Regions from separate parts of the Actinomadura vinacea genome, predicted to be linked through region 2. Evidence: riboswitches for the same ligand, from Rfam matches in the RefSeq annotation. Region 2 holds a riboswitch; each other region holds the start of a gene.

Region 1 (10,370 bases), on a different contig from region 2:
GGCCCGGCCCACGTAGGTGATGTAGCCGTCCTCGTCGACGGCGCCGATGTCGCCGGTGTGGTAGCGGCCGTCCGCCATCGCCTCGTCGGTGCGCTCCTCGTCGCCGTGGTAGCCGGTCATCAGCCCGAGCGGGCGCTCTTCGAGGTCGACGCAGATCTCGCCCTCCTCGGCCGGCTCCCCGGTCGCCGGGTCCACCAGCGTGATCTGGTAACCGGGCACGGGACGTCCCATCGAGCCCGGTTTGACCTCCTGGCCGGGCGTGTTGGCGATCTGCACGGTCGTCTCGGTCTGCCCGAAGCCGTCCCGGATCGTCACCCCCCACGCCTCGCGGACCCGCTCGATGACCTCCGGGTTCAGCGGCTCGCCCGCCGCCACCACCTCGCGCGGCGGGGACGACAACCGGCTCAGATCGGCCTGGATCAGCATCCGCCACACGGTCGGCGGCGCGCAGAAGCTGGCGACGCCGCAGCGCTCCAGCTCGTCCAGCAGCCGGTCGGCGTCGAAGCGCGTGTAGTTGAAGATGAAGACGCACGCCTCGGCGTTCCAGGGCGCGAAAACGTTGCTCCAGGCGTGCTTGGCCCACCCCGCCGACGAGATGTTGAGGTGGACGTCGCCGGGCCGCAGCCCGATCCAGTACATCGTGGACAGGTGGCCGACCGGGTAGCTGGCGTGGGTGTGCTCCACCAGTTTGGGACGGGCGGTCGTGCCCGAGGTGAAGTACAGCAGCAACGTGTCGGTGGAGCACGTGATCCCGTACGGGGTGAAGGCGGTGTCGGCGTCGTACGCCTCGTCGTACCGCAGCCAGCCGTCCACCTCGGGGCCCACCGCGATCCGGGTGTAGTCGCCGGGGATGTCGGCGAACTTGGCGGCCGCGTCCGAGCGGACGACCACGTGCTTGGCCCGTCCCCTGGCCAGCCGGTCGCGCAGGTCCGCCGTCCCGAGCAGCGGGGTGGTCGGGATGAGGACGGCGCCCAGCTTCATCGCGGCCAGGATCGTCTCCCACAGCTCAACCTGGTTGCCGAGCATGAGGATGATGCGGTCGCCGCGGCGCACGCCGGCGGCGCGCAGCCGGTTGGCCACCTGGTTGGAGCGCCGCGACATGTCGGCGAACGAGTGGCGCTCCTCCGTTCCGTCCTCCTCCACGATCCACAACGCGGGCCGGTCGTTATCTTCAGCGATCTTGTCGAACCAGTCGAGTGCCCAGTTGAACCCGGTCAACACGGGCCAGCGGAACTTCTCGTACGCCGTCGCGTAGTCATCGCGATGGGCGAGCAAGAAGTCGCGCGCCGCACGGAACTCAACTGCCGCCATGGTTCCTCCTCGTAGCCGGAAAGCCACCCTGTCAGGAGGATCGTTGGCCGAGCCCCCGGGCCACGTTCCCTGACGCGCTCTTCCTACCCCCTGCCGGCCTTTTTCGAGCGCCCGGACGGGCCCGAAACGGCGCCGGCGACGAAGGTCGCGCGCAGTAGCCGGGCCATGTGCTCGCCCACCTGCACGGGCGTCCAGCCGCGTTCGACGAGAAGGGTTTCGCTGACGCCGTTGGAGATGAGGGCCAGGAGCATGTCGGCGGCGGTGTCGACCGTCCAGCCGGGGGCGAGGACGCCTTCCTCGTCGAGCCGCCGGACGAGGGCGCGGTTGGTCTCGTACCGCCAGTACATGGCGGTCTGCCAGTGCCGGGCGGCGTCGGGGTCGGTGGGCGCGACGCGTTCGACGGCGCGGGCGACGGCGAGGATGCGCGGCATGTACTCGGCGTGCCGCCGCGCGAACTCCTCCAGTGCGGTGACCGCGTCCGGCGCGTCGCCGATGGGGGCGAACCGGCCCTGGATGTCCTCGACCTCGTTGACGTGCTCGAACAGCGCGCTGATCAGGTCGGCGCGGGAGGCGAAGTGCAGGTAGACGGCGCGCCGGGTGACGCCGGCGCGCTCGGCGACGGCGGCCATCGTGGCGGCGGTGACGCCGTCCGTCTCGACGATCTCCCGGGCGGCGGCCAGCAGCGCGGCGCGGGACCGGCGGCCGCGCGCGTTCCGGGGCTCCTCGATCGGCTTGGCCATGCCGGACATGCTTCCAGCTTCCCCGCCCATTGAAGTATCTACACAGGTTGTGTACTTTTTAACTTCACATGACGTGTAGTTCTTGGAGGTCGGTGTGGACGGACGTGATCGCTGGTGGCTGGTGGCGGGAACGGCGCTGGTCGTCTTCATGGCGACGCTCGACACCAGCGTCGTCGCGGTCGCGTTGCCCGCCTTGGAGCGGGACTTCGGCGTGCGCACCGCCGCCACCGAATGGGTCGTCCTCGGCTACCTGCTGCCCCTGGTCGCCCTCACCCTCCCGGCCGGGCGGTGGCTGGACGGCGTGGGCGCGCGGTCCGCGCTCATCTTCGCGATCGGCGGCTTCACCGCGAGCAGCCTGGCGGCCGGGGCCGCGCCCGTCCTGGCCGCCCTGGTCGCGGCCCGGCTCGTGCAGGGCGCGTTCGCCGGCCTGCTGTTCGCGCTGGTCCCGATGATCTCGACGCGGGCGGTCCGCCCGGAGCACGTCGGACGGGCGTCCGCGCTGGTCATGACGCTCGGCCCGCTCGGCGCGGTCAGCGGACCGGCGGTGGGCGGGATCGTCACCGGAACGTGGGGCTGGCCGTGGATCTTCTACCTGAACGTGCCGGTCGGGCTGCTGGTGATCGCGATCGCGCTGGCCCAGATGCCGCCGGACGCGCGGGTGCGTCCGCCCGGCCACTCGTTCCTCGGCGAGAGCGTGCTGCTCGGGACGGCCACCGCGGCGCTGCTGCTGGGGCTGTCGCTGGGCGCGAGCCACGGGACGCACTGGTTCGGACTGGCCGCGCTGGCGATCCCGCCCGTCCTGGCCTGGTGGCGGAGCGGCCCGAGCGCACCGTTCCGGGAGCTGGTCCGCGTGCCGGGCGTGCCGGGGCCGGTCGTCCTGGTGCTGCTGAACGCCGTGGCGATCTCGATGGTGGAGTTCCTCGCGCCGTTCTACCTGCAGCGCGTCCTGGGACTGACGGCCGCGGCCGCGGGGGTGGCAATCCTGGCGTTCCCGGCGGGGATGGTGCTCGCGGGTCCGCTGGGCGGGCTGCTCGGTGACCGCTGGGGCGCCGCCCGCACCACGCTGCTGGGCTTGATCGTGGCGACGGCTGGCACCCTGCTGCTCGTCCCGCTCGACGCCGGATGGGAGCCGTCCGACCTGAGCTGGCGGCTGGCCGTCGCGGGCGCGGGCGTCGGGCTCTTCGCCGGCCCCAACTTCATGATGATCATGACCAGGGCTCCGGACGCGCTCGCGGGGACGGCGGGCGCGGCACAGAGCCTGGCACGGCAGCTCGGCTTCGCGTTCGGCCCCGCGCTGGCCACGGCCGCGTGGGCGCTGTCGGGGTACAGGCCGCCGGGCATGCGCTGGGGCATGGCCATCGCCGCATGCGCCGGGGCCGTCGGCCTCCTCGTCCTATGGCGGACGCGAACGGAGGAGGCCGCCAAGGTGCGCCCTTGAACTCGGCTCAGCTGTGCGGGATGTACGGCGGCGCGACGCCCCAGCCCCAACGCGGGACGGGAGCCTGCGTGGGCGGCTCGGCGCCGGGCTGCGAATTGGCGAAGGCGAGCCGCGTGCCCCACTCGATGTAGCCGAAGAACGCGGCGCGGAACTCGGGGTCGTCGGGCAGGCCGACCTGGTCGGCGGCGTCCATCAGCAGGCTCACCCAGCGTCGGCGCTGCGGCTCGGTGATGCCCTTGCCGAGATGCTGGGTGAGCATGTGCTGGTAGCCGCCGCGCTCGTCGCTGTAGCGGGACGGTCCGCCGAAGACCTCGGCCAGCCACATCGCGACGTACTTGGGGTGGCCCGGGTCCATGCCCGCGAAGAGGGGGCCGATGAGGTCGTCCTGGAGCACCTGCGTGTAGAACGCCTCGGTGAGCCGTTCCAGCGCCTCGGCGCCGCCCGCCCACTCGTACAGGGTGGGTACGGAGGAGCCGGTGCCGTGCACGGCGGTGCGCTCGTAGTGGCGCATCTCCTCAATCCGCTGGACGAACGGGCGGATCTCGGCGAAGAACGCCCCGAAGTGCTCGCCGTTCCGGAAGCCCTGCAGGTGGTCGTCCGCGGAGGTCCAGGTGATCCGCAGGACGTACCACCCGGGCTCGTCGACGCACCGGGACAGCTCGTAGTCCACGCATTCGGGGGCGGCCGCCAGCGGGACGGCGGCGCGCCCGTAGGCGGCCTCGAACTCGCTGGCGTCGGCCTGGTCGACGCGGTAGCGGATGTACTCGACGATCACGGTCTCACACCCTCGTATCGAGAGAAGCGTAATGCTGTAATGGAGTAATCATGCCAGGGCGGTGGCCCCTCCGCGGTCATCCGGACGGGCGACCGCGGAGGGGCCACCGCCTCGAGTTCAGTCCTTGGCGGGACGGCGCGCCCAGGCCACGCCGCCGATCAGCAGCACCACGACCAGCCCCGCAGCGCCGATCCACACCCATCCGGACGACGAGGACTCCGCCTCCTCCTGCCCCGCCGCGTTGCTCGCCGAAGGCGTCGAAGCGGGCGCGCCGGACGCGTTCGCCGCCGGAGCCTGTCCTTGGCCGGAAGCGGTCGAGCCCTTCACCGTGAACTTGAACGTGCCCGAGATCGGGTGCCCGTCGGCGGACACGACCCGCCAGCCGACGGTGTAGGTGCCGTTCGCGAGCGTCCCGTTCACCGGCTGGGTGACCTTGTCGCCGGACACCGTCGCGGGCGCGCTCTCGATCCGGGCGTCACCCGGGCCGGTCAGCACGATCCGGGGCAGCCGGACCTTCTCGGTGTAGGTGAGCGTGATCTCGCGGGGCGGGGCGACCTCCGCCTTCGCCTTCGGGTCGGTCGACTTCAGCGCGGTGTGCGCCGCCGCGGGCACCGCGCCCAGCGTCAGCGTCGCCGCCGCGAGCGCGCCCGCCAGCCCGGTCCTGGCCAGGATGGAACGGATGGTCATGACGGCCTCCTCGCACGAGTGACTCCGGATGAGGCGAGCACGGACATGAGAGATCTCCATTGGACGTTCGAGGCGTACGGGAAAACCGGAAGCGCCGCGTGTTCGGCGTCCGGTGGCGCTCGGCGCCCGTCCGCGAGCCCGTCCGGCCCCTGATCGGGACAGGTCAGGCGTGCGCGAGCGCCCTCGAACGCCGGGGCGGGCCCCGCCGTACGACCTGGTACCGCAGGACGCGGCCGGCGGTGCCGGTCGCGATCACCGCCGTCACCGGAGATGTACGCGCCGGAGGGACGGCCGGTTCGACCCGCAGCAGCACCAGCAGGACGCGCAGCGACCGGTCGGCCAGGGCGGCGACCCGCCGGGCCAGCGTCCAGGCCGCCCGCTCGCCGCGCCGCAGCCACCAGGCCGAGACGACGGCGGCGGCCACGTGCGCGAGCGTCATCGCCAGGCTCGACTCGTACCCGGGGACGGACGCGATCTGGTGGTGCCCCGAGGCCGGGTCGGCCGGGAGCGCGGGGAGCGGCGGCGCGGTGGCCGCCGCGTACAGGCTGTGCAGCGCGAACTGGCCGCCCAGCAGCCCGCCCAGGATCGTCGCCAGCGAACGCTCGTGGCCCGCCAGCACCAGCGCCACCGCCAGCACCCCGCCGAAGCCCGCGGCGATCGCCCAGACCGGGACCGTGACGGTGGAGGTCAGGGTGTGCCCGAGGGTCGCCAGCGACACGCAGACGGCGGCGAAGGCGGCCGCCCGCGAGGTCCGGAAGAGCGGATGCGGGGACATGGCCCGTTCATCGTCCCACTCCGGTCCGGTGATCTCTATACCTCCCCCCGGATAGGACGCGACACGCCCAACATGTTGTGGTGTCGCGAACCGGTCCACCCAGATGTAGGGTCTTGCCCGTGCTGGTTCGCCCGTGCCGCCAACGGCTCGGGCGTCGTAAGAGGGAACCCGGTGCGACGTGCGCTGCCGCCATCGGCGCCGCCAATTCCGGGACTGCCCCGCAGCGGTGAGCGGGAACGACCGCCGTCATAGGCACTGGCGCGTGAGCGCCGGGAAGCGACGGCCACTAGGTCGCGCCGTCCGGACGTCCGGACGGCGCGGTGCCCGCGAGTCCGAAGACCTGCCGGCACCGATGTTCGTCCAGGCCTCGCGGGAGGGCCGGTGGACGGTGCGCGGCATGCCGCCGCGCCCCCGTTCGCGTGCCCGCTCCCGGCGAGGCGAGCAGCTCGCGACGGAGAGAGCAGAACACGTGACACAGCAAGTCATCGACCGGCTGGCCGCCGAGGTCGAGCAGGCCTGCGCGGGCCTGCCCGAAGCCGACCCGGCACGGGTGCGACGGGAAGACCGCGACCAGGCGATCGCCGAGGCCGCCGCCCTCGTCGCCGCGGAGCCCGCGTACGCCAAGGTCGCGGCCCGCCTGCTGAGCCTGAAGATCGCCGACGAGACCGCGGCCGAAGGGGTGCGGGCCTTCTCCGAGTCGGTCGCCGCCTCGCACGCGCAGGGGCTCCTCGCCGACGCGCCCGCCGCGTTCGTCGCCGCCCACGCCACCGAGCTGGACGCGCTGATCGACGATGACGCCGACGACCGCTTCGAGTACTTCGGGCTCCGCACCCTCTACGACCGCTACCTGCTGCGGCATCCGAGCACCCGCCGCGCCCTGGAGCGCCCGCAGCACTTCTTCCTGCGCGTCGCCTGCGGGCTGGCCGCGGACATCGGCGAGGCCGCCGAACTGTACGGGCTGCTCAGCACGCTGTCGTACCTGCCCAGCTCGCCCACGCTCTTCAACTCCGCCGCCCGCCGCCCGCAGCTGTCGTCGTGCTTCCTGCTCGACTCGCCCCGCGACGAGCTGGAATCGATCTACGAGCGGTACGGGCAGGTCGCGCGGCTCAGCAAGTACGCCGGCGGGATCGGGATCTCCTGGACCCGGATCCGGGCGCGCGGGTCGCTGATCCGCGGCACCAACGGGCACTCCAACGGGATCGTCCCCTGGCTGCGCACCCTCGACTCGTCCGTCGCCGCCGTCAACCAGGGCGGCAGGCGCAAGGGCGCCGCCTGCGTCTACCTGGAACCCTGGCACGCCGACGTCGAGGAGTTCCTGGAACTGCGCGACAACACCGGCGAGGACGCGCGCCGCACCCACAACCTCAACCTCGCCAACTGGATCCCCGACGAGTTCATGCGGCGGGTCGAGGCCGACGGCACCTGGTCGCTGTTCGACCCCAAGGAGGTGCCCGAGCTCACCGACCTGTGGGGCGACGACTTCGACACCGCCTACCGCCGCGCGGAGACGGAGCGCCGGTACGTCCGGCAGGTTCCGGCGCGCCGCCTCTACGGCCGGATGATGCGGACGCTCGCCGAGACCGGCAACGGCTGGATGACGTTCAAGGACGCCGCGAACCGTGCCTGCAACCAGACCGCCGAGCCGGGCCGCGTCGTCCACCTGTCGAACCTGTGCACCGAGATCCTGGAAGTGACCGGCGACCGCGAGACCGCGGTGTGCAACCTGGGCTCGATCAACCTCGCCGCCCACACCACTCCGGACGGAATCGACTGGGAGCGGCTGCGGGCCACCGTGCGCACCGCCGTCCGCTTCCTGGACCGCACGATCGACCGCGGCTTCTACCCGACCGAGGAGGCCGCGGACGCCAACCGGCGGTGGCGGCCGGTCGGGCTGGGCGTGATGGGCCTGGCCGACGTGTTCTTCAAGCTGCGGCTGCCGTTCGACTCGGCGGAGGCGCGCGAACTGTCCACGCTGATCGCCGAGGAGATCGCGCTGGCGGCCTACAGGACGTCCGCCGACCTGGCCGCCGAACTGGGGCCGCTCCCCGCGTTCGAGCACACCCGCACCGCGCGCGGCATGCTGCACCCGGACCACTTCCCGGACGCCGCGCCCGCCCGCGCCGCCGAATGGGACGCCCTGCGCGCCCGCGTCGCCGAGGTCGGGCTGCGCAACTCGCTGCTGATCGCCATCGCGCCGACCGCTACGATCGCGTCCATCGCGGGCTGCTTCGAGTGCATCGAGCCGCAGGTGTCCAACCTCTTCAAGCGCGAGACGCTGTCGGGCGAGTTCCTGCAGATCAACGGCTACCTCGTGGACGACCTGAAGCGCCTCGGGCTGTGGACGCCCGCCACCAGAGACGCGATCAAGCGCTCCAACGGCTCGGTCCAAGGCCTGGACCTCCCAGCCGAGCTCCGCCACCTCTACCGCACCGCGTGGGAACTCCCCCAGAAGGCACTCATCGACCTGGCCGCCGCACGCACGCCCTACATCGACCAGAGCCAGTCCTTGAACCTCTTCATGGAGACGCCCACCATCGGCAAGCTCTCCTCGATGTACGCCTACGCATGGCGCAGCGGACTCAAGACGACCTACTACCTGCGCTCCCGTCCGGCAACCCGCATCGCCCAGACAACGCTCATGTGCTCCCTGGAGAACCCCGAGACCTGCGAGGCGTGCCAGTAATGCTGTTGGACCCGGGCATGGACCTGACCCTGCGCCCCATGCGCTACCCCGACTTCTACGAGCGCTACCGCGCCGCCATACGCAACACCTGGACAGTAGAAGAGGTCGACCTCGCCTCAGACCTCCAAGACCTGAACCGGCTCACCCCAGAAGAACTGCACCTGGTCAACCGGCTGGTCGCGTTCTTCGCCACCGGCGACTCGATCGTGGCCAACAACCTCGTCCTGAACCTCTACAAGCACATCAACGCCCCCGAGGCCAGGCTCTACCTATCCAGGCAGCTGTTCGAAGAGGCCGTGCACGTCCAGTTCTACCTGACCCTGCTGGACACCTACCTCCCCGACGCCGACGAGCGCGCACGCGCGTTCGCGGCAGTCGAGCACATTCCGTCCATCAAGGCCAAGGCCGAGTTCTGCTTCCGCTGGATCGACTCCATCAGCTCCCAGGACGAGTTGCACACGCCCACCGACCGGCGCTCGTTCCTTCTCAACCTCATCTGCTTCGCCGCGTGCATCGAGGGCCTCTTCTTCTACGGGGCCTTCGCCTACGTCTACTGGCTACGCTCCCGCGGCCTCCTCAACGGCCTGGCCTCAGGAACCAACTGGGTCTTCCGGGACGAGAGCATGCACATGGACTTCGCCTTCTCAGTCGTCGACACCGTCCGCTCCGAGGAACCCGGCCTGTTCGACACCGAAATGACAAAACAGGTGACCCGCATGCTCGAAGAAGCCGTGGAGGCCGAATTGGAGTTCGCCCATGACCTGTGCGGCGACGGCCTACCAGGCATGAGCGCCGACGACATGCGCGGCTACCTGGAATACGTGGCCGACCAACGCCTGACCCGCCTGGGCCTACCCGTCCGCTACGGCTCGTCCAACCCGTTCACGTTCATGGAACTCCAGGACGTCCAAGAACTGTCCAACTTCTTCGAACGCCGAGTATCCGCCTACCAGATAGGCACCGAAGGCACCGTAACCCTAGACGAACCCTTCTAACCACGAAGCGGCGGCCGCACCCGGCGGCCACCGCTTCCAAGGGAGGCCCTGTGCGTCCAGGGCCCCGGCTCCGGCGTGACTGGTCACGTCCGCCCGAGCTGGTGGATCCAGGCTCAGCGATTGTTGTAGATCTCGTAGGTCCGGGCACCGTTATCGCACCCGTTACCGACCGACCGACATACGGTCACCTGGATCCACTTCTTTTCGGGGAGGTTGTACACGCCCCCCATCGAAGCTTTGGAATAGCTGCACTTCCCGTTGTTCTTGGTGTCCGGGAGGTCGAACCGGTAGCGAGCGTTACTGCCTTCCCCTACTTCCACCCACGCAATAGCCCAACGTCCATCGGACTTGGTGTCGCAGATCTTGAGGTGGTCGCCCTTCTTCGTGAAGTACGCCCTCGCCCCCTTGGTCTCGTCGTTCCACGGGCCGTACTCCCAAGTGGCGGCCGATGCGGTACCGGAGCCCAGGGTTACCGAGGCCATGGCCACAGCGGCCACGGGAAGGACGCGGGCCAGCAACGCCTTGATTTTCACGCAAAGTCCAATCTCTGGAGGAAGGGGGATTGCCCGGTATGGGGCGAGGTGATCTTTGAAGTCTCCGCACTATAGCGATATGCGATCAGTAAGACAACGCGAATGGATAACCGGCCAGACCCGGATTTGCGACTGCCCTCGGTGTCGACCAAGTCGCTCGACGTGGTCGGGGCGGCTCATTCTGGGGGTGTCGTATAAGTAATTGGCCTGATGCTGTCCACCAGAGCATCGAGACGCTCGTCGATCGTCTGCATCATGATGACGAATTCTTTGTCGTGTTCGAGCTTGTCCTTCCATCAGTAGGTGGAGGTGATAATCGCGGCCTGGCCTCCCTCCTCTTCGCCCCGGCCGACTGCAGCGCCTCCGAGGACGGGCAGGTACCGGGGTCAGAGGGAGATGTGGTGCATGATCACGTTGTGCACGTGGTGGGTCT
Region 2 (10,370 bases):
TCCAGATCGTGTTTGATGGTGAGGCCGTCGGCGGTCAGAGCGTGCCCCTGCGGGTTGGACAACCGGGCGCCGGCGAACGACAGTCGCCCCAGCTGGGCGCTGGGCAGGCGCACCTCGCCTTCGGCGATGAAGCCGTCCCGGCACCACATGCTCTCGGTGACGGTGAGCGCGTCGGCGCGCAGCGCGTGGCCGCCCGCATTGGCCAGGTGGGCCGCCCTCAACGACAAACTCCCGCCGATGCGGGCTCCCCCCAAGGTGACGGCCCCTCCGCGGTGAGGCCGTCGAGGTTGAGATCGCCGACGGTGCACAGCCGGTCGGCGGCCAGCCCGGGCAGACGGCAGCCGGGGAGGCGAATCGCGGACGCGCTGCAGCCGCACAGGTTGACCGGCTGCTCGATATGGCAGTCGGCCAGGAGGAGCGGGCAGGCGAGCTCGGCCGCCTCCAGATCGAGCCCGCCGGTGATGCGGGCACCACGCAATTTCACCGCCCGTGGCCGGCCGCGATCGGGTGTCCGGCGTCCGGTGAGCAGATCGGCCAGCACACTGGCCCGCACGGTCCGCTCTGCACCCCAGGCCGTTCCGCGGGTGGGCTCGTCGCGCTGGGCATCGCCGGTGCGAAGGTCGACGAGCGAGCCTAAGGCGGCGGCGTGCAGCAGCTGCTGTTCGGCGGCGCCCAACTCCTCGTCGCCGAACTGCGGATCAAAGTGCGGCGCGGTCATCGCGGCGGTGCTCCCTGTGTTCGGCGACCCTGAGCGCGTTTGGGAAGCATCTTGCTATAGGCACTCGAGGGGCGTGGGGCCGGCCGTTCACCGTTGCCCGCATTTCAGCGTCACTCTGACGGTTGATCAGCCCTCCGCGTCAGGAACGGAAGGTTCATCTGGTGCCTCGCGAGTGGATGCCGAGGCCGTAGAAGGTGAGGCTGTACTCGTCGCCTTCTGAGGTTTCGGTTTGGGCGCCGTGCATGATCTTGAGTTCCGTCGGGGAGGTAAGGCCGACGGCGCGGGCGGTGTCGACGGCCGTCCTGGCGAGGGCCTTCCCGTCCACCCGGCCGATGCCGCCGCCGATGAGGCGCCATTCGGGGTAGTCGTCCCACGGGTCGTCAGGAAGGGGCCCTGGGGTCCAGCCGAGGGCGGGGAGGTCGACGGAGCGGGCGGCGCCGGCGATCAGCAGCCGATCCTTGTGGGGATAGATGTCTAGGAGGAGGCCGGTGGCTCCGTGAATGGCGGGGACGAGACGCATGCCGAGCGCGTGCTGCTCTGCTGAGACGGTCGAAAGCCACGCGGCGAAGGCGCGTTCGAAGACGTCCCAGTCGTGCGCCAGCCACGGGCTGGGCAGCAGCAGATTCGCTGGGTTGGGTTTGTGGGCGGAATCGTTCGTTTGGAGCCGGCCCAGAAATCCCGTGACGTCCATAGGTCGGCCCTGCCCCTGGCGAATCAGCCACTCCGCCCATTGGTCGGTCTGGGTGAGCACGACTTCCGGGCCGTGAGCGCCGGCGCGCAGCTCGACGCTTTGGGCGGGGCGGAGCCAGCGAAGGTAGGGGTTGCCCCAGGCGGGTCCGTGGGCATTGAAAGGACGGTGTTCTCCGTAGCTTCCCGCGACGGAGGCGGGGCCTAGCGCGTTCCTGACCACCTGGGCCACGTGACGGAAGCAGTCCGCCTGCGCGAGGGGGGACGGGGCGGCGAGCCCCACCGGGACGGCTAGGCCGGCCGGGAGGAGGCGTGCGTCGCCCGTGGGCAGGCCGGTGCGCACGAGCGTGGGATCGTCGTCGCCGGTGGCCCAGCCGCGCGTTTTCACCAGCCGGCGCAGAGTGTCGTGGCTCCAGTCCCCGGTCGACGAGTCGCGCAGCCACAGCGCCAGGTCCGCCAGCTGGTCGTCCGGCGGTACGACGCGCTCATTGATCTCCATCGTGGGGATGATACGCATCATCTCGCCGGTGGATGATCAGTCCTCTCGCCAGGAGAGTTTGATCAGGCGGTTCTTGGCGTCCTCGGCGACTTCGGCGTCGGCGACGACGTCGTACCGGCTCGCCACGATCTGGCTGCGGGAGGTGAAGTCGCGGCGGCCGCCGGTGAGGGCCTGGGCGATGGCGCCGAAGATCGCGCCGAAGGCCGCGCCGAACACGACGCCGCCCAGCAGCAGCGGGAACACCTCGCTGTGGTTGCGGGTGAACAGGGTGAGGAGGAGGCCGACCAGCAGGCCGAACCAGGCGCCGCTGCCGGCGCCGGCCATGGCGGCGCGGCCGACGGTGAGCCGGCCCAGGACGGTCTCGACCATCTTCAGGTCGGAGCCGATGATGGCCGTCCGCTCGACCGGGAACTTGTCGTCGGAGAGGAAGTCGACCGCACGCTGGGCGGCGGCGTAGGTGTCGTAGGACCCGACGACCGGACGCTCGGTCGCGGGCGGACCCGCATGCGTGGACATGGATCCATCCTCGTCTTCGGTGGCGTTACCGCTGGACTACCCACGGTTCCCCGGGACGCACCCCTTCCGTGGGACAGGGGCGGATTTGTACCGCTGGGCCGGGCGGTGCGTGGGCGGACCACGGGTGCGCTCCCGGGAACGGGGGTGCAGCCCGCTGCACCCCGGAGGGCGCGGGCTACGATGGCGGCGACGGCGGGTGAGGAATCCGGTGTGAATCCGGAGCTGTCCCGCAACTGTGACCGGGGAGTACGCCCTCGTTCGCGGCCACGGCGGTGACGCTGGAAGGCCGAGGGCGCGACGTCGATCCGGGAGTCAGGAGACTCCGCGCCGTCGTGACCTCTTCACCGAGCCGGGGCGCGGAGACCCCGGGGGAGGCTTGCCGATGCGTGCCCTGCTGCTGTCCACCGCCGACACCGAACTGCTCGCCGCGCGCGCGGCCGACGCCGGGTATGCGACGGCGAACCCGGTCCGGATCGGGCTCGATGAGCTGGACGGGCTGGTCGGGGACGCCGATGTCGTCGTCGTGCGGCTGCTGGGCGGGCGCAAGACCTGGCCCGAGGGCGTCGACCGGCTGCGGGAGGCGGGGGTGCCGCTGGTGCTGCTGGGCGGGGAGGCCGACCCGGACGCGGAGCTGATGGCGCTGTCGACCGTCCCGGCGGGCGTGGCGGCGGAGGCGTTGGACTACCTGCGCGAGGGCGGTGTCGCCAACCTGCGGGAGCTGGCCCGTTTCCTGAGCGACACGGTGCTGCTGACGGGTGAGGGCTTCGCGCCGCCGGTCTCGATGCCGTCGTACGGAGTGCACGGCGATCATCGGGTGGAGCCGGGCAGGCCGACGGTGGGGATCGTGTTCTACCGGGCGCACGAGCTGTCGGGGAACACGGCGTTCGTGGACGTGCTGTGCGAGCGCGTCGAGGCGCAGGGCGGCAACGCGCTGCCGGTCTTCTGCGGTTCGCTGCGCGGCGCCGACGAGGGTTTGCTGGAAATTCTGGGACGGGTCGACGCGCTGGTCGCGACGGTGCTGGCGGGCGGCGGTGCGGTGGCCGCGGACGCGTCGGCGGGTGGTGACGAGGACTCCTGGGACGCGGGCGCGCTGGCGGATCTGGACGTTCCGGTCGTCCAGGGGCTGTGCCTGACGTCGAGCCGGGCCGCTTGGCGGGAGTCGGACGGGGCGCTGACGCCGATGGACGCCGCGATGCAGGTCGCGATCCCCGAGTTCGACGGCCGGCTGATCTCGGTGCCGTTCTCGTTCAAGGAGGAGGGGCCCGGCGGCGTGCCCGTCTACGTCGCCGATCCGGAGCGCGCGGACCGGGTCGCGGGCATCGCGGTGCGGCACGCCCGGCTCAGGCACAAGGCGAACGGGGACAAGCGGGTCGCGGTCGTGCTGTCCTCTTATCCGACCAAGCATTCGCGGGTCGGCAACGCGGTCGGGCTGGACACGCCTGTGTCGGCCGTCCAGCTGCTGCGGGAGATGGGCGCGGCCGGTTACGACCTGGGGGACGACGACGAGCTGTGGCGCGACCCCGACGACGGCGATCCGCTGATCCACCGGCTGATCGCCGCCGGGGGGCACGATGTGGAGTGGCTCACCGAGGAGCAGCTGGCGCGGGCGTCGGCCCGGGTCCGCCTGGACGACTACCGGCGCTGGTTCGAGGCGCTGCCGGAGGGGCTGCGCGAGGGCGTCCGCGGGCACTGGGGCGAGCCGCCCGGCGAGCTGTACGTGGACGGCGACGATGTCGTGCTGGCCTCGCTGCGCTTCGGGAACGTGATCCTGATGATCCAGCCGCCGCGGGGCTTCGGCGAGAACCCGGTCGCGATCTACCACGACCCCGACCTGCCGCCGTCGCACCACTACCTGGCAGCCTACCGCTGGCTCGACCGGGAGTTCGGCGCGGACGCGGTGGTGCACCTCGGCAAGCACGGCACGCTCGAATGGCTGCCCGGCAAGGGCCTCGGGCTGTCGGACGGCTGCGCCCCGGACGCGGTGCTCGGCGACCTGCCGCTGGTCTACCCGTTCATCGTGAACGACCCGGGCGAGGGCACGCAGGCGAAGCGGCGCGGCCACGCCACGGTCGTCGACCACCTGGTGCCGCCGATGGCGCGCGCCGAGTCGTACGGCGACCTGGCCAAGCTGGAGCAGTTGCTGGACGAGTACGCCACCGTCGCCGACCTGGACCCGGCCAAGCTCCCGGCCGTCCGGGCGCAGATCTGGACGCTGGTGCAGGCCGCCCAGCTGCACCACGACCTGCACCAGGACGAGATGCCCGGCGAGTCGGAGTTCGACGACTTCATCCTGCACGTCGACGGGTACCTGTGCGAGATCAAGGACGTGCAGATCCGCGACGGCCTGCACGTCCTGGGGCGGCAGCCGGTGGACGAGGCGCGCGTCAACCTGGTGCTGGCGGTGCTGCGCGCCGCCCAGGTGTGGGGCGGTGTCGCGGGTGCGATGCCGGGGCTGCGGTCGGCGCTGGCGGCCGAGTTCGGCCTGGACGAGAAGCGGCTCCTCGCCGACCCGGGCCACCGCGTCGAGGAGGACCTGACCGGGCTGACGGCGCTGGCGGACGGCCCGGCCCGCACCGCCTCGGACGTGATCGACCTGCTGGAGCGGGTCGCCCGCGGGCTCGTCGAGGGCATGGAGCGCGCGGGCTGGGACGTCGCCACCGCCGAGAGCGTCTGCGAGGCGGTGTTCGGCCGCGAGGTCCCGGACGTGGTGCGGCTGCTGGCGTTCGGTGCGGCGGAGGTGGTGCCGCGGCTGGAGGCGACCTCGGGGGAGATCGGCGCCGTGCTGCACGCGCTGGACGGCGGGCACGTGCCCGCCGGGCCGTCCGGGTCGCCCACCCGGGGCCTGGTCAACGTGCTGCCGACCGGCCGCAACTTCTATTCGGTCGACCCGAAGGCGATCCCGTCGCGCAACTCGTGGGAGGTCGGCGTCGCCCTCGCCGACTCGCTGATCGCACGGCATCTGGCGGACACCGGCGAGTACCCGTCCAGCGTGGGCCTCACCGTCTGGGGGACCGCGGCGATGCGGACCCAGGGCGACGACATCGCCGAGGTGCTGGCGCTGATCGGCTGCCGCCCGGTCTGGGACGACGCCTCCCGCCGGGTCACCGGGTTCGAGATCGTCCCGGCGGCGGAGCTGGGCCGGCCGCGGATCGATGTCACCGTCCGCATCTCCGGCTTCTTCCGGGACGCGTTCCCGCACGTCATCGCGCTCCTGGACGACGCGATCAGTGCTGTCGCCGACCTGGACGAACCGGCCGACGCGAACTATCTGCGCCGGCACGCGGCCGAGGACCACGCCCGGCACGGCGACTGGCGGCGCGCCACGTCCCGGATCTTCGGCTCGAAGCCGGGCGCGTACGGGGCCGGGCTGCTGCCGCTGATCGACGCGCGCAACTGGCGCGACGACGCCGACCTGGCCGAGGTGTACGCGGTGTGGGGCGGCTACGCCTACGGCCGGGGCCTGGACGGCCGCGAGGCCCGCGCCGACATGGAGTCCTCGTTCCGCCGCATCGCGGTCGCCGCCAAGAACCAGGACACCCGCGAGCACGACATCGTCGACTCCGACGACTACTTCCAGTACCACGGCGGCATGGTGGCCATGGTCCGCTCCCTCACGGGCAAGAGCCCCGCCGCCTACGTGGGCGACTCGGCGCTTCCCGAGCAGGTGAAGACCCGTTCCCTCGCCGAGGAGACGCACCGCGTCTTCCGCGCGCGGGTGGTGAACCCGCGCTGGATAGCGGCGATGCGGCGGCACGGCTACAAGGGCGCGTTCGAGCTGGCCGCGACGGTCGACTACCTGTTCGGCTACGACGCCACCGCCGGCGTCGTGGACGACTGGATGTACCAGACCCTCGCCGAGGAGTACGTCTTCGACGACGAGACCCGGGAGTTCATGGAGCAGTCCAACCCGTGGGCCCTGCGCGGCATCACCGAACGCCTTCTGGAGGCCGCCGAGCGCCGTCTCTGGGCCGAGCCGGATCCGGACGTTCTGAACCGCCTGAAGGAGACCTACCTGGCGCTCGAAGGAGACCTGGAGGCGGGGTCAGAGTGAGCGGTCGATCACCCGCACGGTGGTCACCGGCGGGTGCTTCCCGAAGCGGCGGCGCAGCGGGTAGAGCGCGGCGGCCAGGGCGAGGCTGGCGGCCGAGGCGAGGAGCTGGGAGCGCTGGTCCGGCATGAACAGCATCCAGGACGTAGAACAGCGCGACCCGCCACAGCACGTTCCCGGTGGCGCGGGCCACCTCGCGGCCCGGCTCGCGGCTCTCGGCGGCGGCGATGGTGACGATCTCGGTGCCGCCGAAGGCGAACATCACCGCCACGATCGCGGAGAAGATCGAGGTGACGCCGTTGGGGACGAGCCCGCCCCGGCCGGTGAGCGTGCCCAGGCCGCCGGGCGTCCGGCCACAGGCCCAGCACGGCCAGCGCGCCCAGCACCAGGAAGACCACGATCGCGGCGACCTTGATCGAGGCGAACCAGAACTCGAACTCGCCGAACGACCGCACCGACACCAGGTTCACGGCGGTCATCACCATCAGCAGCCCCGCCGCGAGGAGCCACGGCGGCAGCCCGGTCCACTCGGCCAGGATCGCCGCGCCCGCGACCGCCTCGGCGCCGACCAGGACGACGTACAGGTACCAGTAGAGCCAGCCGATGGTGAAGCCCGCCCACGGTCCGAGCGCCATCCGGGCGTATTCGGCGAGCGATCCGGCGACCGGGCGGGCGACCACCATCTCGCCGAGGGCTCGCAGCACGAGCAGCACCAGCAGCCCGGCCGCGGCGTACGACAGGACCGCGGCCGGGCCGGCGGCGTTGATCACCGCGCCGCTGCCGACGAACAGCCCGGCGCCCACCGCGCCGCCGATGGCGAGCATCGTCATGTGGCGGCGGCGCAGCCCCGCCCGCAGCCCGTCCTGGCGGGTGGCCACCTCGGTTTCGGGCATGTCCGTCTTTCTGGTCAGGAATTACGGCTGATTCTGCGAGCCGGAAACGGCCGGATCCACTCTAGTGATGCTCCGGACCACCCCTGACCAGGGCACGAACCCCCCTCCGTCTACTCGGGCAGGCGGTCGGTCCACCGCGCGGTGACCGTCGCGAGACCAGCGACAGCGGCGTCTCCACGTCGAGCCGGTCGACGGGGCGCTGTTTCCGGACCAGATCGACGCCCGCAGCCCGGCTCCTGTGAGTGCTCGGCTGCCACTCATACTTCGCTCTCGTGCAGGAAGGTGATCAGAGCGGCCGTGAGTTCGGCGGGGGCGTCCTCCTGGATGAGATGGCCTGCCCCCGGGAAGGTGCGCAGGCGGGCGCCGGGGATGCGCGAGGCGAGTTCACGGCCCCTGTCCACGGGGATCCAGCTGTCGTCCTCGCCCCAGCACACCACTACGGGAACGCCGATGGTCGCGTACTTGTCCTGCATCGACTCGGTGTACCGCTGGTCGTCCAGGCGCGCGGTGATCTGCCGGTAGAAGGACGACTGGCCGCCGCCTGCGACCCACGGCGCGACCAGCGCCTCCAGCGTGGACGGGTGCAGGCCGGGGCTGCTGGCCGAGTTGACGTACTCGCGCACCAGGGCGCCGTGCAGCGCGGGCGGGAGCCGGTCGAACACCTCGGCATGCTCACCGACCAGGGAGAAGAACGGGCTTCCCCAGGGCGCCAGCGAAACGGCGTCGACCAGCGCGAGCCGCCGGTACGGGACGCCGTGCAGCAGGTGCGCCCCCAGCGCGACGGCGCCGCCGGAGTCGTGCGCCACCACCAAGGGGCCGGACAGGCCCCAATGATCGAGGAGTTCGGTGAACACCCGGCCCTGGGCGGCCAGGGAGATGTCCTGATCCGGGGATTTCTCCGACGCGCCGTAGCCCGGCATGTCCCACACGTACACGGTGTGGCCAGGGGCCAGCGAGCGGGCGACGCCGCGCCAGATGTAGGAGGAGAACGGCGTCCCGTGCAGCAGCACCACCGGCTCGCCGCCCTGGTCTCCGAGACGGTCCCAGCGGACCGTCCCCGACGTGCTGCGGTACGTCCTGCTCAAGTCCCAGTGCGGCACGATCGCCCGCTCCTCTCCTCGACGTGACAGCGGTCGGATTACCCCTTTCCGGTGCGATTTACCGGCGAGGAGGGCTCAAGCGAACGTGCCGGCGTTCTCCTCGGCCCATTCCCGGAACTCCTGGCCGGCCGCCCCTGTTCGTTGCGGCCGGAAAACGACTGGTGGTGCCGCCGCCCCGCCCGGCATCCTGTGACCATGCTCGACGACGCGCAGGCGCACGCCTTCATCGAGGACGGCTTCATCCGGATCGAGAACGCGTTCCCCCGCCGGCTCGCGGACGAATGCCGCGAGATCATCTGGCGGGACCTCAGCGCCGACCCCGACGACCCGGCGACCTGGCCGCGGCCCGTGGCGGCGCGCCCCGGCTACGCGCAGGCGCCGTTCCTGGCCGCGGCCAACACCCCGCGCCTGCACGCCGCGTTCGACACCCTTGTCGGAAAGGACCGCTGGACGCCGCCCGCCAGCCTGGGCGGCTTCGTGATCCGCTTTCCCGGCGGCGAACCGGCCGCCGTCGACAACTGGCATGTCGACGTGAGCTTCCCCGGCCCCGCCTCCGATCCGTACAACTACCTGACCTGGCGTGCGAACGTCGCGTCCAGGGACCGTGCGCTGCTGATGCTCTTCCTGCTCTCGGACGTGGCCCAGGACGACGCGCCCACCCGCCTGCGCACCGGCTCCCACCTGGACGTGGCACGCGCCCTCGAACCCGAAGGCGAGGACGGCCTGGACGCCATAGAACTCGGCCGGCGTGCGGAGGCCGCCAGCAGGCATCGTCCGACGGCGCACGCCACGGGCAGTGCCGGAGACGTCTACCTGTGCCACCCGTTCCTGGTGCACGCCGGCCAGCCCCACCTGGGACGCCATCCGCGCTTCCTGGGCCAACCGAAGCTGGACCCGTCCGGCCCGCTCCGTCTCGACGGCGGCGGGTCGCCGGTCGAGACCGCGATCAGGCGGGCCCTCGGCCGGTGACCGAGGTCCGACTCAGTCCCAGGCGCCGGAGGCGGCGGCCCGTTCGACGTAGTCGGCGAACGGGCGGGGGCTCGCGGCCGATGGCGCGCCGCACGCCGTCGCTCAGGTGGTCCCCGGCCCCGTCCCGCATGGCCTCCAGCAGGACGGCCAGCGTCCCGCCCGGCTTCGCGGGCACCCCTTGGTCCCTGAGCGTCAGGGCCGGTTCGCCGCCGTACATTCCAGGACGCCGCAGAGCGAGGTTCATCTCGTCGATGAGGTGGGCGCGTATCTCGGTCGCAGACGCGAGTCCGCCCGACGTGGTCATGTCCTCGCGACTCCTGATGTGATCCCGGGGCCTGCCAAAACGCTTGATTTTAAGCCGTAGGCCGGAAAAGTGCTCGCCTACCTGACCGAGGACCCGGACGACCCGATCGTCTTCTTCCACCTGTGGAACGGCACCTGGCCGCCCGAGCGCGATGAAGCCGTCATCCTCGCCGTGCGTTTCGGGGACGGCCCGTTCAGCGAGACCTTCACCTACACCCGAAGGCGACCGCCGCAAACCCGAACGTCCCCGATCACCCTTCGAAGCGTGATACCCGTCGGCACGTAACCGCCGGGCCAGGGGGTGTTTCATAAGTCTTGTCCGTCGCGCAGCAGGACAGCAGGCTTATGAAACACCCCCCCTAGCTCAGGCCGGCTTGCGGTGTTGATAGTGGCACGCGACGCGGACGCGGCTGCCGCAGCGCTCATCGCGTTCTTCCCGGAGCCCGGCGCCCATGCCCACCTACGCGATGTCCCGGACGCCGAACTCCACCTGTTGGACACCGGCCATTTCGCCCTCGAGACCCGCCTGCCGCAGATCGGCCCACTCATCGACGGTTTCCTGGACCGGGCATGGAGGCCGATCGCGGCGCGAAAACGCGTCGACCATCCAGCCGGGCGCTTGCACAATGAAGCATGG
Region 3 (10,370 bases), on a different contig from region 2:
GGAGGGCGTCGGCCGCGCCGGTCAGCGCGGCGGCCTCGGGCCGGACGGGCCCGGCCGCGCGGACCCGGGCGACCGTCGCCTCCGCCTCGTCGAACCGGGCGGCGTAGACCCGGCCGAGGGCCTGGTAGCCCAGCAGGCTCTGCCGGGACGCGGGTTCGGCGGTCTGGTCGGCGGCCTCGTCCAGCATCCGCTCGGCGCGTTCCTCGTCGCCCAGCCCCATGGCGAGGTTGAACGCCCGCATGGAGACCAGGCCCGCGCGGGTGGGCTCGTCCAGCGGCTCGGCGGCGGCGCGGGCGAGGTGCTCCTCGACCTCGTCGTGCCGTCCGGCCAGGAGCAGGACGGGTGCGATCCGCACGGTCGCGGCGGCGTCGACGCCCGCGGCCAGCGCGGCCCGCCCGCAGCGCTCCGCCAGGTCCATGTCGTGCAGCGTCCACGCCTGCCCGCACGCGGCCAGGAGCAGGTCGCCGCCCGCGGGGGCGCCGGCGTCCAGGTGCCACGCGGCGACCCGGAGCACGTCGCCGTGCCGGCGCATGCCGGTGCCCTGCAGCGCCGCGGCGAGGGCGGCCAGGCGTTCCCGGACGCGTTCGGGGCCCGCGTGCGCCCGCGCGACCTCCCCGTACAGCGGGTGCGCGGTTCTGATCTCCAGCCGGCGGCCGACGCCGGAGGAGGCGATCAGGTGCCGGGCCTCGGCACGTTCCACGGCGTCCTCGGAGGTCAGGGCGGCCAGCGTGGCGGCGCCCAGCGGCTCGCCTAGCGCCGCGTACTCCAGGACCTCGCGCTCGGCCTCGTCGAGCGTGCCCAGCCGCGCCTCGATCAGCTCGCGCAGCCGGGGGCTCAGCGGCAGGTCGCCGTGCCAGTGCCAGACCCCGCGGGCCTCGGCCAGCCGCCGCTCGCCCAGTCCCGTCAGCACCAGCTCGTGCAGGAACAGCAGGTTGCCCTGGGTGCTGTGGTAGAGCCGCCGGGCGGTGGCGGCGCCCAGCTGCCCGTCCAGCGCGGCCTCCACGACCGCCTGGCTCTCGGCCATCGTCAGCGGGACCAGATCGAGGCGCCGGGCCAGGTCGTCCTTCCAGAGCGCCGTCACGGGGTCGGGCACGGCCGCACCCGTCCGTACGGTCGCCACGACCCGCGCCTCCCGGTGCAGGACGAGATGGTGCACCAGGGCGGCGGAGGTCGGGTCGAGCAGGTGGGCGTCGTCCACCGTGACCAGAAGCGGGGCGGCGGCGAGGGAACGCAGCGCCTCGCTCGCCCAGCGCAGCGGGTTGACGATCGCCGTCGCCACGCCCTCGACCGGGAGGACGTGCCCGAACGCCCCGAACGGGATGCCCGCGTCGGCGACCGTCCCGCAGGCCCGCACGACCGTGAACGCCGCCGGCTCCAGCCGGTCCAGCGCCTCCTTGACCAGCCGCGTCTTGCCCACCCCGGCGTCGCCCGCCACCACCACGCCCTGCACGGTCCGTTCGGACAGCAGGGAACCCACCTCATCGAGCGCCGACGTACGGCCTGTGAACGGCCAGGAGGTACGCACAACAGGATCGTACGACGCCCGCCCGGCGCGGCCATGGCGAATTGAGTAGGGGCTACTCATGTGCCTCGCGGCCCGCTGCTCCACTCTCATTACAGGGAGCTTTTCCGGTACGCCTGCCAGCCCTCCGGAGGGGCGCCCTGTACGCCCCGGTGGCGGCCGGCCGATTCACCGCCGCCGGTTTCGGGAGGGGGCACCGTCCGTATCTCCAGCGGGGGGAGATGCGAACGGTGTCCCCTCTCTCACGACTTGACGTGAAGGGCGGTCAAAGGGGACCCTCAGGGCGACAAGTTCACAAATGAGGCGACGGTGCGCAGGAACCTGGTGCGATTCCAGGACGGTCCCGCCACTGTGACCAGGGAGTCTCCCCCCACGCGACCACGGCCGAACGGCTGGAAGGTCGGCGGGAGGCGGTGATCTGGGAGTCAGGAGACTGACCCGTCGTCCTCCCGTACCGGGGCGAGTGCACCCCGTGAGGAGATCCGCCATGGCCCAGCCCGCCGTTCCCCCGACGCAGGCCGCGCAGTCGCGCCCGGTCGCCGTCCCGCAGCGCGTCCCCGTCCGCGAGATCCTGCCCTGGGCCCTGTTCGCCCTGGTCCTGGGCGCGGCACTGCTCTACTTCGTCGGCGCCGAGCAGGGCGCCACCTCGCTGATCGGCGGCACGTGGGTTCACGAGTTCACGCACGACGGCCGGCACCTGCTCGGCTTCCCCTGCCACTGATGGCCGCGGAGCGATCGCCGGCGATGAGACCCCTGCTGGTCCGCGGCATGATCGCCGGTCTGGTCGCGGCGGCGGCCGGGCTGCTGGTCGCGTGGATCTACGGTGAACCCCAGGTCGCGAACGCGATCTCCTTCGAGGAGGCCCAGGCGGCCGCCGAGCACGGCGCGGCCGGCCACGCCGAGGAAGAGGAGGTGGTGAGCCGGACGGTCCAGCAGACCGTCGGGCTCGTCACGGCCATGGCGGTGTACGGAACGGCGATCGGCGGCCTGTTCTCCATCGCGTTCGCGTTCGCCCACGGGCGGATCGGGACGCTCGGCGCCCGCGCCACGTCCGGCCTCGTGGCGCTGCTCGGATTCACGGCGGTGGTGCTGGTGCCGTTCCTGAAGTACCCGCCCACTCCCCCGGCGGTCGGGAATCCCGGCACCATCGGCGGGCGCACGGCGCTCTACTTCGGCATGGTGGCGCTGGGCGTGCTCGCCACGGTCGCCGCCGTGATCGTCTTCGGCCGGCTGGCGGCGCGGCTGGGAACCTGGAGCGCCGCGATCGTCTCGACGGCCGGGTTCGCGGCCGTGGTCGCGGTGGTGTTCCGGCTCACGCCCCGCCCCGACGCGGTGGCCGAGGGCTTCCCCGCGACCGTCCTGTGGGACTTCCGGATCGCGTCGCTGGGCGTCCATGTGGTGCTGTGGGCGACGCTCGGGCTGCTGTTCGGCGCCCTCACCGAACGGGCGTTCCAGCGGCACCGGGCGCCCCTTGCCGAGGCGGAGGGCGAACCCGTCCCGGCGGCCTAGTGCGAGCGCTTCAGCGGCGGAGCAGGCAGCAGTCGCCGCACATCTCGCCGCCGGGCGGTACCCGGTAGTAGAGGCAGCAGCTGCGCCGGACGAAGCCGCGCCGGTCGAACGTCCCTGTGCCCGCGAGCGGTTCGCGCGCGAACAGCTCGGCGACCAGGGGCCGTACCGGCGCGGCCGGCCCGGCGTTCAGGGTTCCGGCAACGGTTCCTGCCAAGGCGGACGCGGCGTTGCCCCACAGCAGGCCGTCGGCCAGCCGGACGAAGCCGAGCATCGTCTCGCGCAGCGGCCGCAGCTGGCCGTCGACGACCTCGCGGTGGACCAGTTCGGCGCGTTCGGCGGTGGTGCCCGCGCGGCGTCCCGCCGGGGCGGCCAGCCAGAGCGCGATCGGCGCGCCGGGCGCCCAGCGCCAGTGCAGGCCGGACAGCTCCGGGACGATCCCGCGCGCCGCGGCCGTGACCATCGGCGACCAGAGCCGCGCGGCCAGCCCCTGGAAGAGGATCGAGGCCGCGACCCGCCGCTCGGTGGTGCCGAGCCGTTCCGCGTACGCCTCGGTCAGCCCGATCAGGCGTGCCGTGTCGCGTTCGGGCATCGGGCGCCAGGTCGGGTCGACCTCCTGGTCGGGATCGGTGACGATCTCGAAGAACGGGCCGCGCGCGGCGGCCTCGGCCAGGGCCGCGGTGACCTCGCGCGGTTCGGCCCGTTCCACCGTGGATTCCGCCGTCATGCCCCCCATGATCTCATCGGGGACGGCCGGGCGGTCAGCTGGCGGGGCGGCCGCCGTTGTCGCGGCGGTCCAGCGCGGTCTGCAGTGCCCGCGCGGCCTCCTCGTCGGCGTCGTCGGAGGCGGCGGTGGTCATGCTCAGGGAGTTCAGGGTGCTCATGGGGTGTGCTCCGTAGCGTCGCGTGGAACGGGTGGCGATGGCTGACAGGGCTTACGGCCAGTGCCGGACTCCGCGACGGGGGTGGCCCGCCTATCGGGCCCCGTCGCGGCGGCGAAGGATCACTACGAAGCGCCGCATGGCAATACCACGTTACCTGGCGTTCACCTGACTGTCTTGACCCGTGGCCGAACTTCTCACATGCCGAGACGTCGCCCGGCCACGGGCTCCCGCGTCTCAGCCGTCCAGGTCGACCCGGCGGCCGGTGTCGGCGCCGATCTCGTTCTTGATCACATCGAGCAGCTGGGCCGGGATGGCCGAGTCGACGGTCAGCGCGATCAGCGCCCGGCCGCCCTTGGTGTCGCGGCCGACCTGCATGCTGGCGATGTTGACCCCGGCGTCGCCGAGCAGCCGGCCGACCACCCCGACGATCCCGGGCCGGTCGGAGTAGACGAAGAAGGCCATGTGCTCGGTCGGCACCAGTTCCATCTGGTAGCCGTTGACCTCGATGATCCGCTCGATGTGCTTGGGCCCGGTCAGCGTGCCCGACACCGACACGACCGAGCCGTCGGCCATCGTGCCGCGCACCTGCACCACGTTGCGCCAGTCGGGGCTGTCGTCGGAGGTGGTGAGGGTGACCTCCACGCCCCGGTCGCGGGCCAGCAGCGGGGCGTTGACGAACGTCACCGCCTCCTCGATGACGTCCACGAACACGCCCTTGAGCGCGGCCAGCTCCAGCACCTTGACGTCGTGCTCGGCGATCTCGCCGCGGACCACCACGTCCAGCCGGACCGGCACGCCGCCGGCCAGCCCGGTGAAGATCCGGCCCAGCTTCTCGGCCAGTGGCAGGCCGGGCTTGACGTCCTCGGCGACCGCGCCGCCCTGGACGTTGACCGCGTCCGGCACGAACTCGCCCGACAGCGCCAGCTTCACCGAGCGGGCGACCTGGGTGCCGGCCTTCTCCTGCGCCTCGTGGGTGCTGGCCCCCAGGTGCGGGGTGACCACCACGTTGTCGTGGTGGAACAGCGGGCTCTCGGTGCACGGCTCGGTGCTGAACACGTCGATGCCGGCGCCGGCCACCCGGCCGTCCTTGAGAGCCAGGTCCAGCGCCGCCTCGTCGACGATCCCGCCGCGGGCGGCGTTGACGATCCGCACGGTCGGCTTGACCCGCTGCAGCTCCCGGTCGCCGATCAGCCCGAGGGTCTCGGCGGTCTTGGGCAGGTGCACGGTGATGAAGTCGCTCTCGGCCAGCAGCTCCTCGAGCGTGACCAGCTTCACCCCGAGCTGGGCGGCGCGGGCGGCCTGCACGTAGGGGTCGAAGGCGACGACGTTCATGTCGAAGGAGGCCAGCCGCTGGGCCACCAGCACGCCGATCCGGCCGAGGCCCAGCACGCCGACGGTCTTGCCCTGCAGCTCGACGCCGGTGTACTTGGAGCGCTTCCACTCGCCCTGCTTGAGCGCGGAATGGCCCTGTGGCACGTTCCGGGCGGTCGCCAGCAGCAGCGCGATCGCGTGCTCGGCGGCGGTGACGATGTTGGAGGTCGGCGCGTTGACGACCATGACGCCGGCCTTGGTGGCGGCCTCGACGTCGACGTTGTCGAGCCCGACGCCCGCCCGCGCGACCACGCGCAGCCGGCGCGCGTGCTGGAACACCTCCGCGGTGACCTTGGTGGCGCTGCGCACGATCAGCGCGTCGACGTCGGCGACGGCGGGCAGCAGCGCCGCCTTGTCGGCGCCGTCGACCTGGCGGACCTCGAAGTCGGATTCGAGGACGGCGATGCCGGCCGGGGAGAGTTCTTCTGCGACGAGGACGACAGGCTTGCTCAAGGAAGGGTCCTTATGAACGTGGATGTGCAGAGGAAAGGGAATGCTGTGGGTGCGGGATAAGTCGCGAGTCACCACGGTGTGCCCTCGGCTCGTCCCTGAGTCTATCCTCCGCCGGACGCGCCCCTCGCGAGCCGGGCGACAGACGCCTGAACACCCCTTTTGTCCCCGTAGGCACCCCAGTCCCCCGGGTCGTGCCCGGCCGCCCCGTACCGCGAAGAAGCGCCCTGTTCGACCGGCGCGGCCGGCCGCCCCGGGCCGACAGCCGCCGCGTCCGCGCAGGTCGGGGCGTCCGCCGCGCCCCGCCGCCCGGTCCGGCACGGCGGGGCCGCATCCGGACGGGGCCGCGTCCGGCCGCCGCGCTCCGGGGCTTCCCGGCCCGCCCGCGCCCCGCGGGGAGGCGGAGATCACACCGGGGTCACAGCCGGTCTATCGGCGGGTGAGGACGATGTATCCGCCCTGCCGGAACACCGGCCGGTAGCCCTCGGCGACCAGCGCGTCGACCCGGCGCCGCTGCTCGTCCAGGGACTTGAAAGGGAAGGTGTGCCGTCCGATGTCGGCGACCACCCAGGGGGCGCGGCGGGGTTCGCGGTCCCACAGCAGCACGCGGGTGCGGGCGGAGAGCGCGGGCCCCAGGTTGTTGGCGGTCTCGACGAGCGCGTCGTCCGGGACGGCGGCGACGGCGGCCGCGGCGGCGCGGTCGCGCGCGTCGCGCCGGTAGAGGTCCGGATCGGCCAGGTCACCGAGGGCGAAGAACGGCACGGTCACCGCCGCGCCCGCCAGCAGCGCGGCGGCGGGCAGGTGCGGACGCAGCCGGCGCGGCAGCCGGCGCAGGACGGCGCCCGGACGGGCCCGGCGGAGCACCGCTGACGCCCGGCCGCCGCGCAGCCGGTACGCGCCGTCCACCGCCGCCATGACCAGGATCGCGACGATGAAGGCGTTGTAGTGGTAGCGCGGCTCCCACCAGTTGGCGAAGCGGTCGGCCAGCATCCGCTCGGCCAGCAGCGGCAGGGCCGCCACCACCAGCGGGGACCGCAGCGGGAGCAGCAGCAGCGGCAGCACGAGCAGCGCCATCGTGAGCAGCTTGATCGGCGGCGAGCCGAGCGTGCCGAACAGGATCCACGGCCGTGTCAGAACGTGCACGGCGGCGCCGGCCATGTCGTCGCCGAGCGAGCCGTAGGCCCAGTAGTAGTCGTTGTCGCCGCCGAACAGCGAGATCAGCACGCGCGAGGACGCCCAGGCCGCGACGAGCCCGGCCGCCGCGTAGCCCGCCCCGGCCCGGCGCTCGCCCCGCCGGGCGAGCAGGACGAGCCCGAACCCGACCAGGAGCAGGCCCATGTCCTCCTTGACCATGAGCAGCGCCAGCGCCGCCGCGGCGGCCTGGACCCGCCGGCCCGCGTCGTACCGCTCCACCAGCAGCGCCGACAGCAGCGGCACGAACGCCGCCTCGTGGAAGTCGAACGCCAGCGCCTCGGCGACCGGCCACGACAGCGCGTACGCCCCGGCGACCAGGTGGGCGGAGGACGGTCCGAACCGCCGCGCCGCGTACCGCCAGATCGGGACGGCCGCCAGCGCGAACAGCACCGCCTGCGCGACCAGCAGGGTCTCGGGGCCGTCGTGCAGCCAGTACAGCGGGGCCAGCACCGCCAGTATCGGGGAGAAGTGGTCGCCCAGGACGGAGAAGTCCGGGCCGAAGCCGTTGTGCACGCCCTTGACCATCGCGACCGGGGCGCCGAACCGGCTGTAGGAGCGCAGCGCCTGGTCGAAGATGACCAGGTCGTAGGTGCTGGCCTGGAACGCCCGCATCCGCAGCAGCGAGGACGCGGCGTACAGCAGGGCCGACAGGGTGACGAGCGCGGCCAGGGCCGGGACGTGCCGGGGGCGTCCGGGCGCTGGCCCCGCGGGGGTTTCCGGTACCGTCGCGCGCCCCGCCGCCACTGCCTCCGCCACGTGCCCGAACGCTACCCCATCCGCGCCGCGTCAGGACGGGCCGTGGCGCGCACGAAAAGACAACACCGCGGGGCCACACTTCTCCGTCCCGCGGGACACGGAGCACGGCGGTCACTGTGAGCGATCTTTCCACGCCTTACCGTAACTACGACCTACCTGGAGAGCCGCTTGACCTCCTCCCCCTCCCGAGGGAGGGAGATTCCAACCCGTGGCCTCAGGAGAGGAGGACGAGTTGAGGTTCGCGGTTCGTCCGTCCCGATACTCCGGGGCGTCCCCGCGCAGCGACCGCCGGTCCGGCGGCCGACGCAGACTGACGCGCTGCGTGGGCGATGTTGCGTGCCGCGTTCACATCGGCGTTGCCCGCGTGGCCGCAGGACCGGCACCGGAACCGCGCTTGGCTCTCACGCGCCTCCCGATCCACGACCCCGCACAACGAGCAACGCTGACTGGTGTAGGCGGGGTCGATCCGCACGACGCGGCCGGGTGCCTTGTGCTCCAGCCGGGCCACCAGCAGGCCCCACCCGGAGGCGAGGATGCCCCGGTTCAGCCCGGCCTTCTGCCGCACGTTGCGGCCCGGCCGCTCGAGCGTGCCCCGGGCCGAGGCCGTCATCGCACGGATGTCGAGGTCTTCGACGCCGATCACATCGAAGGACCGGGCCAGAGCGGTGCTGGTCTGCTCGACCCAGTTCTTGCGCCGGTCGGCCTGGCGTGCCATCAGCCGCGCGATCGCGGCCTTGAGACGGGCCCGACGCCTGCCGCCGGGCTTGGCGCGCGACAGTTTGCGGCGCAGCAGGCCCAGCCGCCGCGACTCGCCCGGGGTCAAGCCGGGGACCCTCAACAGGTCCCCGGCCGAGGTCGCGGCCGCCACGGTCACACCCCGGTCGACACCGGCCACCGCGCCGTTGCCGGGACCGGGGACCAGATCGGGGACGTGCGCGAAAGCGACATGCCAGCGGCCCGCCCGGTCGCGGGTCACCCGGTAGGACTTCACCCCTTCGGGAACCGGCCGGGACATCCGGAACCGCACCCACCCCACCTTGGGGACCTGCACCGCACCCCACCTGCGCGACAACCGCCGCACCTGGTGAGGCTTGAGCCCGACCTGCCGGAACCCTTCATGCAGCCCGGCCTTGCGCCAGGTGGGCCGCCTGTGGGTACCGGCGAAGAAGTTCGCCATCGCCTGGTTGAAATCGCGCAGCGCCTGCTGCTGCACCGTCACACTCCCAGCGGCCAACCAGCCGAACGCGGCACGGGCCTCGGTCAACTGCCGGCACTGCTCAGCGAACCCCGGCGCCCTGCCCCGGAAACGGGACCACCAACCCTGCTGCTCCACCGCCAAATTCCACACAAACCGCGCATGCGCACAATGCCCGAACAGCAGTTCCTCCTGCTCGGAAGTGGGATCAAGACGGTACCGGGACACGCGATGACCATACCGTTAGACCTCGAACAAAGGAGCGAAAATGCGCCGCATCACGCCTGCTCGACCACCATCCGCGCTGGAGGGCAGATGCTTTTTCTCCGCCCTGCTCCGCAAGGGTCCGATTCCTCCCCGACCTGAAGGCCGAGGCATCCTCGGAGATTTCCAGTGAACTCGGAGTGCGCGATCAGTGTGCTGCAGGACCTCCTGCGTGTGTACGACCACCGGTTCCTGGGCCTGGACGGGCCGGAGCGCGAGCGCCTGGTGGAAGGGACCCGGCGGGTGCTCGGCGAGGAGGCCCTCGGCGACGCCGCCCGCGCCGCGCTGCCCTCGGGGCACCGGCTGCGCGCGTTCTGCATCCGGCACGGCCTGCGCGCGGAGCTGGAGCGGCTGATCCGCGACGAGGTGGAAGGCCGTCCGGCGGGCGCGGTCGTCGTCGGCGGCCGGGTGTACGCGGTGTACCCCTACCTGCGCGGCGTCCCGCGCCAGGACGCCGACATCACCGCCGAGGTCGGGGTGGCGCACCGGCTGGACGCGGCGGGCTGGCAGGGCCGGCGGGCGCGGCTCCGCGGCCGGGCGGCGCTGGAACGGGTCGAGGCGCGCGAGACCGGCGTGGAGATCATCCTGCGCGAGCGGGGCACGCGGGCGGAGCGGCGCGTCCCGGCGGTGGTCGGCGACGAGGGCTTCGAGGCCGACGTGGCCGTCCCGGGCCCCGGCCTGTGGGACGTGCACGTGGCCGCGTCGGCGCTGGGCGTGCGCCGGGAGGCGCGGCTGGGCGCGGTGCGCGGCGCCCGGCTCAAGGCGGGGCCGCAGCGGCGCGGGCTCGGCGACGGCACCGCCGCGACGCTCCACTTCACCGAGGACGGCCACCTGGCGCTGCTCGTCGAGGACCGTGCGGCGGGCCGTGCACAGGACCGCGCCGAGGGCCTGGGGCCGCGCGGCCTCGTCCGGCGCCTGCTGTCTTTTCAGCTCAACGTGCGCTGACGCGCTCGGGCCGCCCGCTGCGGCAGCGGGCGGCCCCGAGGCGACGGACGGCACGGGCTCAGTCGTTGAGCCAGCTCATCATCGGGCGCAGCTGCGCACCGGTCTTCTCGATCGGGTGCTCGGCCAGCTGCTCGCGGTACTTGCCGAACTGGACCTGGCCGCCCTCGAACTCGGCCACCAGCTCCTTGGCGTACTCGCCGGACTGGATCTCCGCGAGGATCTTGCGCATCTCCGCCTTGGTCTCGGAGGTGATGACCCGCGAGCCGCGGCTGTAGCCGCCGTA

The links. A riboswitch is a leader RNA that binds a small molecule or an ion and turns the genes downstream of it on or off. The one in region 2 is predicted to bind cobalamin.
Region 1: linked by a shared signal. The riboswitch ahead of ABD340_RS24170 (ribonucleoside-diphosphate reductase subunit alpha) and the one ahead of cobN (cobaltochelatase subunit CobN) in region 2 are both predicted to bind cobalamin.
Region 3: linked by a shared signal. The riboswitch ahead of ABD340_RS15650 (CbtB domain-containing protein) and the one ahead of cobN (cobaltochelatase subunit CobN) in region 2 are both predicted to bind cobalamin.

The regions. Positions count from the first base shown of each region.
Region 1 is NZ_BAAARW010000019.1:93,445-103,814, reverse strand. It holds gene ABD340_RS24200 (AMP-binding protein) at 1-1,311, opposite strand, end outside; gene ABD340_RS24195 (TetR/AcrR family transcriptional regulator) at 1,395-2,051, opposite strand; gene ABD340_RS24190 (MFS transporter) at 2,146-3,489, shown strand; gene ABD340_RS24185 (group II truncated hemoglobin) at 3,497-4,264, opposite strand; gene ABD340_RS24180 (copper resistance CopC family protein) at 4,382-4,951, opposite strand; gene ABD340_RS24175 (MFS transporter) at 5,115-5,726, opposite strand; cobalamin riboswitch at 5,833-6,088, shown strand; gene ABD340_RS24170 (ribonucleoside-diphosphate reductase subunit alpha) at 6,196-8,409, shown strand; gene ABD340_RS24165 (ribonucleotide-diphosphate reductase subunit beta) at 8,409-9,404, shown strand; gene ABD340_RS24160 (hypothetical protein) at 9,518-9,937, opposite strand; gene ABD340_RS24155 (PH domain-containing protein) at 10,324-10,370, opposite strand, start outside.
Region 2 is NZ_BAAARW010000023.1:37,422-47,791, forward strand. It holds gene ABD340_RS30870 (hypothetical protein) at 1-221, opposite strand, end outside; gene ABD340_RS30875 (hypothetical protein) at 218-718, opposite strand; gene ABD340_RS30880 (hypothetical protein) at 873-1,904, opposite strand; gene ABD340_RS30885 (general stress protein) at 1,941-2,420, opposite strand; cobalamin riboswitch at 2,619-2,743, shown strand; gene cobN (cobaltochelatase subunit CobN) at 2,803-6,471, shown strand; partial or broken gene ABD340_RS48305 (hypothetical protein) at 6,650-6,739, opposite strand; partial or broken gene ABD340_RS30900 (amino acid permease) at 6,888-7,361, opposite strand; gene ABD340_RS30905 (alpha/beta fold hydrolase) at 7,619-8,461, opposite strand; gene ABD340_RS30910 (phytanoyl-CoA dioxygenase family protein) at 8,657-9,430, shown strand; gene ABD340_RS30915 (hypothetical protein) at 9,408-9,734, opposite strand; gene ABD340_RS30920 (hypothetical protein) at 9,804-10,019, shown strand; gene ABD340_RS30925 (hypothetical protein) at 10,122-10,370, shown strand, end outside.
Region 3 is NZ_BAAARW010000012.1:63,994-74,363, forward strand. It holds gene ABD340_RS15645 (AAA family ATPase) at 1-1,525, opposite strand, end outside; cobalamin riboswitch at 1,794-1,978, shown strand; gene ABD340_RS15650 (CbtB domain-containing protein) at 2,010-2,243, shown strand; gene ABD340_RS15655 (CbtA family protein) at 2,267-3,031, shown strand; gene ABD340_RS15660 ((2Fe-2S)-binding protein) at 3,042-3,755, opposite strand; gene ABD340_RS15665 (hypothetical protein) at 3,790-3,912, opposite strand; gene serA (phosphoglycerate dehydrogenase) at 4,147-5,736, opposite strand; gene ABD340_RS15675 (DUF2079 domain-containing protein) at 6,163-7,683, opposite strand; gene ABD340_RS15680 (RNA-guided endonuclease InsQ/TnpB family protein) at 7,898-9,106, opposite strand; gene ABD340_RS15685 (hypothetical protein) at 9,272-10,087, shown strand; gene ilvC (ketol-acid reductoisomerase) at 10,146-10,370, opposite strand, start outside.